Regions from separate parts of the Brevibacillus soli genome, predicted to be linked through region 2. Evidence: riboswitches for the same ligand, from Rfam matches in the RefSeq annotation. Region 2 holds a riboswitch; the other holds the start of a gene.

Region 1 (5,740 bases), on a different contig from region 2:
ACAATCAGAGCGATGCCAAGAAACAGCAAGACGATACAGACAGAGAAGAATAGAAAAAACAGCAGAGCGGAGACGGTAAAGCTTTTCCCGATCAGCACACCGATCAGGCCGGAAAAACCATATCCGAAACAGACGATTGAAACAAGCACCACAGCCAGTCCGATATACTTTCCCCACATAAACGCCCCCGATGTAAGCGAGTAGGTGGACAAGAGTTGCCAGCTCCCCTCTTCTTTTTCTGCCGTAACGGAAAAAGAGCCGAGCAGCATCGTCATCAATGGAAGCAGATACAGGATCAAATTGAGCATGCTCCCGGTTGTGTACGTGTATCCCTCCATGTAAGACTGGGATTGGATGATCAACAAGGCCAGAGTGAACAAAGAAAAAAGGGCCATAAATGAATACGCCCATGGGTTGCGAAACCCGATTTTGACCTCGCGTTTTGCGATTTTATCTACGTGCATGCCCGCCACTTCCTCCACTATTTGTGCGTGCTTTGCTGCTCAGAGCTTTTGTGTCCGCCATCGTGCCCCTGTTTATGCATCTTCATACTGCTTTCAAAGCTATGGCTGTCCAACTCCTGGGAAGTCATGATCACGCCGGCATGTTGTTCTTTTACAAACGATTCTGCAGTTGATTTGTCTTTGAACGAGTAAATTCCGTAGCCCATTGGTGTCTTAAAGCTTTTGTCATAGGCATAAGCGCCATTTTCCGCTTTTACCCACTCCTGTGAGTAATAATCACGAACAAACTGAACATCCACCTGTTCTTTGCCGTTTTCCTTCAACCAGCGATACATGCACCCGATATCATCAAATTTCAACGTTTTTCCGTCTTTTAGCACGATTTCCGTCGCATGATGGTCATTGGCAATGTGCATGTGACATACTTCACATTTATCAACGCCCTCCGCTATGTCAACCGGCTGTGCCTCTTGCTTGCCGCATCCCGCCATCAGTACGGAAATGGTCATCAGCGCTACGAACACCATCCACAGTTTTTTCATTTCCTTCTCACCCCTACATACATGTTTAAACAGGTTCCCAAGATCAACAGCGTACTGAGTCCGAGTAGCTCTACATGCTGGACCGGCTCTGGGCTCTCCATTTGCGCCAATGCCGGTCTCATCAACGGGGCCTCGTCCCTGATCGTCGTCCCCGAACCGGTAGTAAACAACCCTTCCAAAAAAACAAATCCGGGGGCTTGAAAGAACAGTTGATACGGCGGTACTGCTTCGGTCAAGGCCAGGAAGAACGGATTCATTTCGTACGGGAGATTGCTTTGACCGTCTTCATCCAGATCGATGCCCTGCATGTTATCCCAGTAGTTGCCGTCCAGCTTGTTGTTCTTGCTGTCTTGGGCTTGGGCTTGAATGACGTTGGAAACAAAATCGTTTTTCGTCACGACATTTTCCGACGATTCTCTTACCTGCATGCCGATAAAGTTCTGTTTGATTTGGTTCCCCAGAAAGCGGTTGCCGCTGGATTTTTCCACATACATGCCAACGCGATTTCCCTCGATCCTGTTGCTTACGATCTGCGAGTCCGTGACATCAAACAGGAGGATTCCCTGGGAGTTGGGATTATCGCTCTGTTTGACAAAACGGTTGTCGCGCACCACAGCTTTCGTCGTTTCCATCAGCATGGCTCCCGTCACGTTTTGGCTCCCCGTATTGTGCAGTAACCACATGTTTTCCACACCCATAAAGTGATAGCCGTAGCGGGATCTTTCCACGCGATTGTTTTCGATATAGTTAAAATTACTATTCTCCAAATAAATTCCGTCAAACATGTTGTCAACGCTGCTGGACACAATCCGGTTCCGATGGGACTGGTCCAAATCAATGCCGTTTCCTTTTTTGACCGGATCCACCAGACGTTTTGCCGCGTCTTTCCCTGTCGGGTTTGCCTGATCGCCGTGATTGTGCCCTCCGCTATAGTAGGGTTGCTCACTGTCTTCCACTTTTCCCACCACACGCAGCTCCCGCAAGGTATTGTCGTGCGCATCCCGCAGCTGGATTCCTGTCCCCATCGTTTCAATCGTAATGCGCTCCAAGACATTATGGCTCCCCTTGACGACCAGAGACGCATTGGATCCGTTCAAACGGGTGTCCACGATATGAATGCCCCGAACCGTGACGCGATCGGAGAGGATGGTCATGACGCTCTCACTGCCGGTACTGATGATCTCAACTGTACCCTGCGCTTGTAAAACGACGGGATGCTCAACCCGAATCGGTCCTTCATATTTTCCTGCTGGGATGGTTATGGTTTCGCCTGGCTTTGCCTGATCAACCATAGCCTGCAAGGATATTGGAGCAGCGGTAGCAATCCCGAGTCCGGAAAGCGTCCAAACGGCGATCGCTGTCACCAACAGAAGGCGGTGAATGCTGCGGTTGTTCCCTTTCCTGAACAGGTTTTCTCCCCCCTTGTTTTTAGCCTTGATACCTACACTCACAGAATATCAATTCTCGGTCCGTTTGAAATGACTCGACCGGGCTAGTAAATTTGACGAAATCAGTAACGTTTCCTGTTTTGACAACTCCATGCGTGGGGGAGCCGAGGATGATCACGAGCAAAAATTTGGAAACGCCTGATTGAAATTGGAAAGATAGGATGTATAATAGGAACTACAATAAAATATTTTGTCAAACGAAAATTCTTCGAAAAGGCAAACCCGTTGAAAGATGGGGACGCAAAGCCACGGGTCTAAGGTGTTCGCTAAGATGGCCGGGTTACCGAAAGGTTTTTTCACTGTTTGAAAAGACCGATGGCTATTTCCGTGTAAGGAGTAGCCATTTTCTGCGTCCGGAAGAAGGGTAGGGAAACTATGAGTGACGTGCTTGCAAGAAGAACATTCGGGCTTCGAAAGCAGTTTTTCAGAGAGCATCAAGGGATTGAGCAACTATACCATTCGCTTTTTGAGCATAACCCTGACGCAGTGTACGCATTGGACCTGGACGGCCGCTTTCTCGGCGGAAACGCCATGTGTGAGAAGCTGACCGGCTATTTGCTGGAGGAATTGCGGTCCATGTCCTTTGTGCAGTTTATTGAGCCGAACATGCTGGAAGCCACACTCTATCATTTCCGGCAGGCGGCGGAAGGAAACCTGCAAGAATACGAGACAACCATCGTCCATAAGCAGGGTCACTCCATTGAGGTCTACATAAAGAATTTCCCGATTGTCGCCGACGGCCAGATTGCAGGCGTTTACGCCATTACCCGAGATATCACGCACGATATCCAGAAAAAGGAGAAGCTGCGGGAAAGCGAAGAACGGTATCGCCTGATTGCCGAACATTCTTCCGACATGATCACCAAGTTCTCACCCGAAGGGATTTGTCTGTACGCTTCACCGGCATGCTATCCCCTCTTGGGATATGTGCCCGACGATCTGTTGGGTCACTCCTTGTTTGAATTTATTCATCCCGACGATGTACAGGCACTCAGCGATCTGCACCAGATGCTGCTTGCCGATGGGCGAATCTTTACTGTCACCAACCGGATCAAGTCCAAGGCAGGCGAGTTCAAGTGGGTGGAAACAACCTGCAAGGGTGTACACGACGAGCGAACCGGCAGAATCAGGGAATTTATTGGCATTTCGCGAGATATTCACGAGCGGAAAAACGCCGAGGAAGAACTGAGGAAAAGAGAGAAGCGCTACCGCCGCCTGGTTGAACACTCACCCGAGACCGTCATGATCTGCCGTGATGGCCTGATTGTCTACATCAATAAGGCGGGAATGAAGCTCTTGGGCGCCGGTTCCAAGGAAGAACTGGTTGGACGCCCGTTGTTTTCATTCATTCAGAATGACTACCATGATACGATAATGGAACAGTTGCAAAAAGTAACGCTAGACGAGGAAGTGGAACTGATTGAGCAGAAGTTCATTCGCCTCGACGGCAAAATCATAGACGTGGAAGTGAAAGGCATAGCGACCATCTACAAGGATCAGCCGGCGGTGCACGTCATCGTTCGAGACATTACCGAACGCAAGCGGACCCAGGAACTTCTGCAGAACTCCGAGAAACTTACGCTGGTCGGACAATTGGCCGCGGGAATCGCTCATGAAATACGCAACCCGTTAACCTCGTTGAAAGGCTTTTTGCAGCTGATGCAGACGGACGGCAGAGAGAAGCAGGAGTACTTTTCCATCATGTCGTCAGAACTAACCCGTATCGAACTGATTGTCAGCGAACTGCTGGTGCTGGCAAAACCTCATTCCACCTCGTTCAAGGAGAGGGATTTGGCCAACCTGTTGAGGCATGTGGTGACTCTGCTTGATACGGAAGCGATCTTGAAAAAAGTGCAGATTCAACTGATACTGGAAACGGAAATCCCCCCAATTTGCTGCGACGAAAACCAGTTGAAACAGGCATTTATCAACTTTCTGAAAAACAGCATAGAAGCGATGCCAAATGGCGGCGACATTGTCATTGGCGTGCGGCGCCACGGTGATCAGGTCGTCATCCGCTTTGAAGACAGCGGAGTGGGGATCCCCGAGGAGCTGATTCCCAAACTGGGCGAGCCGTTCTATACCACCAAGGAAAAAGGGACAGGGCTTGGTCTTATGATCAGCTACCGGATCATTCAAAATCACCGGGGGCATGTACGGATGATGAGCAAGCAGGGAGAGGGCACCGTGGTGGAAGTGACGATCCCTGCCAATTGACAGATTGGCATCAGGATTTATCTGGATAGAGGTGCGCATTGATGACAGATTATGCAGACAAAAACACCGTTCTCGCGGCGGGTTTTGCTCAGATCCCGAAAGGAACGACGCTTTACGAGGTGTCCACGATGGTGGGCTGCGTGTTGATTATCGACGTTGAAAACGAAGAGATTTGCGATGCCTCATTTACCTTTGTGATGGATAAAACGAGTGATTATCTGGCCGGATTGCTCCGCGGGAAAAGCATTGCCGACGGTTTGGGAGACATTCCCCAGGTCATACAGGAGCGCTTTCTGGCCCCGGGGCAGGGAGCGGTTCTGCAGGCCATTCGGGCAGCAGTGGATCGTTATCACGAGATGAGAAAACAAGCATAAAGAGAGCAGGGGCGGAGGGTTGTGAATGCGCGAAGAAGCTTCCATCATGGAATCATTTTCGAATGAACTGCTGGTTCGGTATCGGTCCATGCTGAACCGAATTGAAACGCTGGAGCATGCCGAGATCAACCGGTTGGCGCAGGATATCGCAGCGGAGTTGCCTCAACAGGAGACAAGGTTGCACCATCTGCTTCTGAACGAAATTGTCAAACTAAACGAAAAAGTAAAACAGATGCTCTGGATTTCCGAACATTTGAAAATTTTGCACGATCTCGGGCAGACGTTTACCAAAACCTTTGAGGAAGAGCAGATTATCTGGAAAGCATTTGAGCTGGTTTCCCGCGTGATGCGGACGGATGCCTTTTTCATCGCGTTTTACGATGAGAATGATGCGCAGATCCGCATCCCGATCGGCATTGACAACGGAGTCAAGTACGGACCTGTTACGCTGCAATTCGGAGACGGCTTTGTCTCCAAGGTCATCCAAACCAGGGAAACCATCCATATTCGCACCCACGACGAGTCCGACCCGTTTACTTATGTTCGCTGGGGGGATGCAAACAACGACACCAACACATGCATTTTTGTCCCGATGCTGCTTAAAGACCAGGTGAAAGGCGTTATTTCCGCCCAATCCTATCAGGAGTTCGCCTATAAACAGGAGCACGAGGAACTGTTGAAAATCATCGGCTTTC
Region 2 (5,740 bases):
AAAGTTGATCAACACCTCGCTGTCAATCTCGTTGGTGTCGACAACAAGATCATACAGATTCTTTGCAGCCGTCTTTGCAGACAACATGAGCGCTGTATCACCGTACGGCAGATCAAAGTCCAAGAGAGCCACCTTCCTGCCTTGCTGTGCAAGGACTGTTGCCAAATTGGTCGCCATGGTGGTTTTCCCGACTCCTCCCTTGGCACTGACCAGACAAAGGGCTTTTGGTTTATTGACAAAATGATCCTCCAGAAACGTCGTTTCTCTGCGTGAACGCCGCTTTACCTCCAAGGTGTACACGTCCAGTATGGTGGCGACAAGCTGCTCGGAGGATACCGGTTTTACCAGAAACTCTTTCGCTCCGGCCATCATGGCTTTTCGCAAGTAGTCCGGGTCGTCCTGGACAGAGACCATGATGACTGCCGTTTTCGGGGAAACGAGCGAGATCTTCTCCGTCGCCTTCAATCCGTCCAATACCGGCATGTTGATGTCCATCAAAACGACGTCAGGATGCAATTTCAACGTCTTTTCCAAAGCATCCGCGCCGTTTTCGGCCTCGCCGACCACTTCAATTTCATCTTCGAAGGAGAGCAGCTTATTCAGGTTGGTTCTCGTCTCAGCTGAGTCATCCACTAACAATACACGAATCGCCGGCAACTGACTCCCCTCCTATCGCATTAAGGCTGTATTCGTCTGAACGCCAAACGTATTCACGTTTTTCTTGTCCTGCGGGGCCCGCAGCAGAAGGCGGATTTCACCATACGATTCAGCAAAGCCAAGTGATTCCGCTTGCGATGGCGTAACGGCAAGCGTGATGGTGGAGCCCCCCTGTTCCTTCTTGCCGTCCTCTGCCGATTTTTTGGCGTCGTCTTTGCCTTCTGACTGTTGACTTTGAGGTTTTTGATCAATGGGTTCCTCGTGAACTTTTCCCACCGCCAGTACCGGGATGTTTTGCAGAGTCACTTTGACGATGTCCTGAGAAATTTTTAAATCTTCTGCCGTATACGCTACCAGCACGTCCACGCGATCTCCCGGCACAATCAAACCACCTGCTCCTTTGACATTGGAGTACGAAATGCTCATGGCTCTAAGCCCGTCGGGAATTTGCATGGCGAACAGGTTGGAACCCTGGACCTTGGCCACTTTTGGCCGTAAGATGACCTCATCTTCGACAAATGTTTGCAAGCTGACCATTCCAACAACTCCCGACATATCTGTTACGGCATCGGAATGTATGCTTTTCCAGTGGACCTGTACCGGCTTCACCATCTTGTCGGTAATGATCGTGTGCGGCGGAATGGTGGTCGCTGCTACGATAACGGTGCGTGTGGTTTCCTTGGGACTTGCTTCCTTCACTTTTTGCTGCAAAAACATGTAGATCAAATAGGTGGTTACCATCGCACACAAGATGGATATGATCAGCAGGCTTCCCTTTCGTTTCATGGCTTCACCTCGGTTATTCCGTTAATTTTACTGAGTAAACGCCGTAATTTTTCCCTGACCCGAGCTCTCCCGGAGTTACCATGCGTAAAAACCTGCCTGTAATGATCATGTCTCCGCCGCTTCCCTCTGTTCCTTCCAGAAAAAAAGCAGCAAAACCCAAGACGGTGACTGGTTTTTTGCCGTTGACATCGAGGGAGTCAATGACCGGAAGGAACATGATTCTATGGCAGCTGCGGTCGGCGGTTTGATAGGATTGGCACTCGGATCTGTCTATATCTTGATCCATTCGGAATTGAATCGCCCCTTTTACAGGACCGTGATTAATTCCTGTTTTGGTAGGAATTTTGTCTCCAACTTCAATCTCTCCTTCGTACCCGTAGCGAATATTATTCGTCAGAGCACTCGCTCCTCCGCCGCCAAGATCCAGGAAGCCGTAATTACCCGAGTAGCCCTCTCCCGCTTCTTCACTTAGTTCATAAAGCTGACCGTACTTAAACGTCTGATCGGGTACGCCGATCGGCACCAATCCTGTCATCGCTACCGTTGTCCCCGCTCGTGCTTTTGCGTCCGCCCGGACATGGGATGCGTTCACTCCCATGATCTTGGCAAACGAAAGCGATACCGTCTCTTCTCCGTCTGCGGAAATCGTTAGCTTCGCAGGATCTGCCTCCACACCAAACGAGCCCGCGCCGTTTGATTGCACATAGAATCGTGCCGTCTCTTCCGCTTCCGCCTTCGAGTAGATGATTTTCTGAATGCCGGCCAACACGCCAGCATCCAACGCATTTTGCAGCTTTTGCTGCCGTACGTATAACATGCCGACGTCAGCGACGAGAGCAAGGAACAATAAAAAAACAACCATTCCCCCTGCCACGATCAGGCTGACATTGCCGTTTTCCTCACGAAGCAATCGATACCCAATCTTTTTCATTCTCGTTCCATCCTCCTACTCCATTCGCATGGAAATCTCGGAGTTCAGCGATATGGTATCCGGGATCACTCCGCGCAGATAGGGTATTAACAGCGCGTGATCGTAGGTAATGTCAACGGTGACCGTTTCTCCGGCCGTCCTCTCGCTTTCGCTTGGCCGCACTTCATAACGCATGCGTGTTACATCAAGAGACGTCATGTCCTGTTCAATCACGGATTGCAAAACGTCGTTACTGCTGCCCAGACTTGCGTAACGGACCGCATCTCGCGCAGCTTGCTGAACAACGATGTATGCGTGAAACACCCTCCCAAATTCCACAATGCCGCACAAAAGCAGCAGGAGAATGGGCATCACCAACGCCATCTCAACCAGGGCGGACCCTTTTTCATCGCGAATCACAACGCCCCGCCTCCCGACTTCCAGACGTTTCTGCCAATCTCGATCAAGGTACCGAGGCCGATCGCGATTCCATATGGCACTTTTACACCTGTTGTGACACCTTTCAACGACAATCCGTACAAGGCCAGTCTCCAGATTCGCTCGCGCCAAATCGCGTATAATGATAGAAAAAGCCCGACCATACCCATCCACAAACAGGCAGGAAAAAGGAACTGAACCCCCATCCAAGCGCCGATCATCGCGAGCAGTTTTACGTCTCCCGCCCCCATGCCGCCTTTGGCAAAGGGAATGAGGAGAATGAGTACTCCTGCGACAAATCCGATTGCAGTTGGAAGCAAACCGGCGGTCCCTTTTTCCAGCCCGTGAACAAGAAAAGCGGACAGGATACCGGAAAACGTAAGCCAGTTGGGAATTCGTCGGTACCGGAGATCAAGCCACATGGCAACGAACAGGAGAGGTAATAAGACCATCAGATCAATGCCTATCGTCATGCAGAACCGCTCCTTCTTTACCAGGCATCAGGATATAGGAAAGCCCTACCCCAGCGGAGTAGGACTTTCTCGATTAGGGTACGAATAATTGATTAGTTCGTCGGGCTGACTGATGTACCTTGATTTGTTTCGTTGAATGCTTCCAGGATTCTTGTGTAAATTGTCGAAAGACTGACTTGTACTTGACTGAGCGAACTAACCAGAACAATGGCGATCAAAAAGATGGTCAGGCTGTATTCCACCAGGCCTTGTCCGTCTTCTTCCCACACCATTCGATCCATGAACTCTGTCAGGGCAACCAACTTCATTCCTACGGAGCGTTTGTATTCGTAAGGGTGGTGCCGATGTCGCCAAAGATGTTTTCCAAACCGCCTCGCATTGCAGTAAGGCCGCCGATCAGAAGAATGGCAATCAGGCCGATAATCAGACCATACTCCACCATTCCTTGTCCCTCTTCCTCGACAAACATGCGCTTTACGATTTCCATACTTTTTCCTCCTTTTGATATGTGTTTGCAAGCGAATATTGGAGGGCAACCCGGCTGTCTTATCCAGCTGCTCAGGTAGAATGACTGGACGTAGACCCGTGGCTTTGCGTCCCTGACTTTCGACAGGTTTGCCTCTGTATGCTGCTTGCACTCTCACTATACCGTCAAAATATGTCGAATAAACATGCTGAAAGATGGAATTTTATCCCTGCCTGAAGACAGATTTCCAGAACTTACCTCGAGACAATATCTGGAAATACGACGTTCTTCAGACCTCCTTCATCAGTCTCAGGCGATAGTGCGGAAGTAGGACAAGTCTTTATTTTTATTCCATTTACTATTTTTTAACATTTTTTAATGTAGTGCTATGCTCATGTATGTAGATGTCGGTTATTCCGGGAAAAATAGGGCTTGCAATCTAGTTTGAAAGAAACAGGCTATGCAATTCTACCTGGCGAACTGATTAGGAAGGCTCGTCTGATGGGAAAAATGGGGATAAATTGATCGTAGGAGGATGGGAAATGCCTCAGCTTCAGTTGTCCGAAGAAGAATACAACTCCCTGATGGAACGCATCTACAAGATCCTCAACCGCACGGAGGAGCTTGATCACGTGACCCACCACCTGATGTGGGAAGTGTGGCGCGTGCTGCATCACAGCAAACTTTCATAGGGTGTATCCGCTTTCACCCATGCTCCTCCCTCCGCATACTGTGAAGCAAGGGTCATCCCTTGCAACACGAGACAAAGGAGGATGGGAGACATGGGTGTTGATCTTGTATGGCTGCATGGCGTATACGTCCTGTTTGTACTCCTGATCATCGGCATGATGATCATGCGGCGTGATACAAGCCTGGTAAGCATTTTGGGCATCTCTTTCCTCGGTCTCACGGCGACCGGTTCCATCACCGCTTCCGTGGGAGGTATATTTGGCAGCTTCATCTATGCCATCACCGAACTTTTACCTACGATTCTCGTGATTTGTATTATTGTGGCGATGAGCCACGTCCTGACCGAAACGGGCGTAAATGAGACGATGATTCGCCCGATGACCAGGCTGGTGCGAACCCCTGCATTGGCGTACTGGGTAATCGGGATTGTGATGATGGTGATCTCCTGGTTTTTCTGGCCGTCTCCTGCCGTCGCTCTGATCGGGGCCGTGATGCTGCCCGTTGCGCTGCGCGTGGGTCTGCCCGCTCTGGGAGTAGCCGTTGCAATGAACCTGTTTGGCCACGGGATCGCCCTGTCAGGTGACTTCATCATCCAGGGCGCTCCCACCTTGACTGCGAAAGCGGCGGGTATCCCTGTCGAAGATGTGATCTTTGCAAGCGTACCGCTCGTCATCGTAATGGGGTTGGTGACGACCGTCACCGCGTTCTGGTACTTGCGCAAGGATATGAAGAGCGGTCTGCTCAGTGTGAATCAGGAAGTGGCGGCTACTCACGAAGTACAGCCGTCGGAAGCGCGCGTTGCCATCTCTGAGACAGCTCGCACCTGGCTGGCGGCACTGGTTCCTGTGCTCTTTCTACTGGACGTCATGGCGATGTTTTCGTTTGACCTGAAAGGCGGCGACGCGACTGCGCTGGTTGGCGGAACTTCTCTGCTGATTCTCCTGCTCATCACCTTGATCGGACATAAGAGCGCTGCCCTTGAGCAGGTGACAACCAACCTGATCAAAGGGTTCCAGTTCGGATTTAAAGTGTTTGGTCCGGTAATCCCCATCGCAGCCTTTTTCTACATGGGCGACAGCGGGTTTGTGAAGGTGTTCGGGGAAGTGCTTCCAACCGGCTCCAACGGCATTGTCAACGATCTGGGGGTCGCTCTGGCCCACACGATTCCACTCAGCAAAGAAGTGGCCGCCCTGACGTTGACAGCGGTCGGGGTGATTACGGGTCTTGACGGTTCCGGCTTCTCTGGCATTACGCTCGCGGGCTCGCTCGCACAGCTGTTTGCTACCGCTCTCGGCACGGGAGCTGCTACACTGACGGCCT

The links. A riboswitch is a leader RNA that binds a small molecule or an ion and turns the genes downstream of it on or off. The one in region 2 is predicted to bind cyclic di-GMP.
Region 1: another riboswitch for cyclic di-GMP. It lies ahead of ACE99V_RS01940 (PAS domain S-box protein); the one in region 2 lies ahead of ACE99V_RS16365 (Flp family type IVb pilin).

The regions. Positions count from the first base shown of each region.
Region 1 covers NZ_JBIYSM020000003.1:47,413-53,152, forward strand. The annotation lists gene ACE99V_RS01925 (ABC transporter permease) at 1-464, opposite strand, end outside; gene ACE99V_RS01930 (nitrous oxide reductase accessory protein NosL) at 482-1,006, opposite strand; gene ACE99V_RS01935 (right-handed parallel beta-helix repeat-containing protein) at 1,003-2,457, opposite strand; cyclic di-GMP riboswitch class I at 2,660-2,742, shown strand; gene ACE99V_RS01940 (PAS domain S-box protein) at 2,830-4,671, shown strand; gene ACE99V_RS01945 (DUF3870 domain-containing protein) at 4,713-5,045, shown strand; gene ACE99V_RS01950 (sensor domain-containing diguanylate cyclase) at 5,071-5,740, shown strand, end outside.
Region 2 covers NZ_JBIYSM020000042.1:33,989-39,728, forward strand. The annotation lists gene ACE99V_RS16335 (CpaE/TadZ family protein) at 1-657, opposite strand, end outside; gene cpaB (Flp pilus assembly protein CpaB) at 670-1,443, opposite strand; gene ACE99V_RS16345 (pilus assembly protein TadG-related protein) at 1,457-2,374, opposite strand; gene ACE99V_RS16350 (TadE family protein) at 2,390-2,773, opposite strand; gene ACE99V_RS16355 (A24 family peptidase) at 2,770-3,264, opposite strand; gene ACE99V_RS16360 (Flp family type IVb pilin) at 3,357-3,572, opposite strand; gene ACE99V_RS16365 (Flp family type IVb pilin) at 3,575-3,751, opposite strand; cyclic di-GMP riboswitch class I at 3,793-3,894, opposite strand; gene ACE99V_RS16370 (hypothetical protein) at 4,273-4,422, shown strand; gene ACE99V_RS16375 (hypothetical protein) at 4,513-5,740, shown strand, end outside.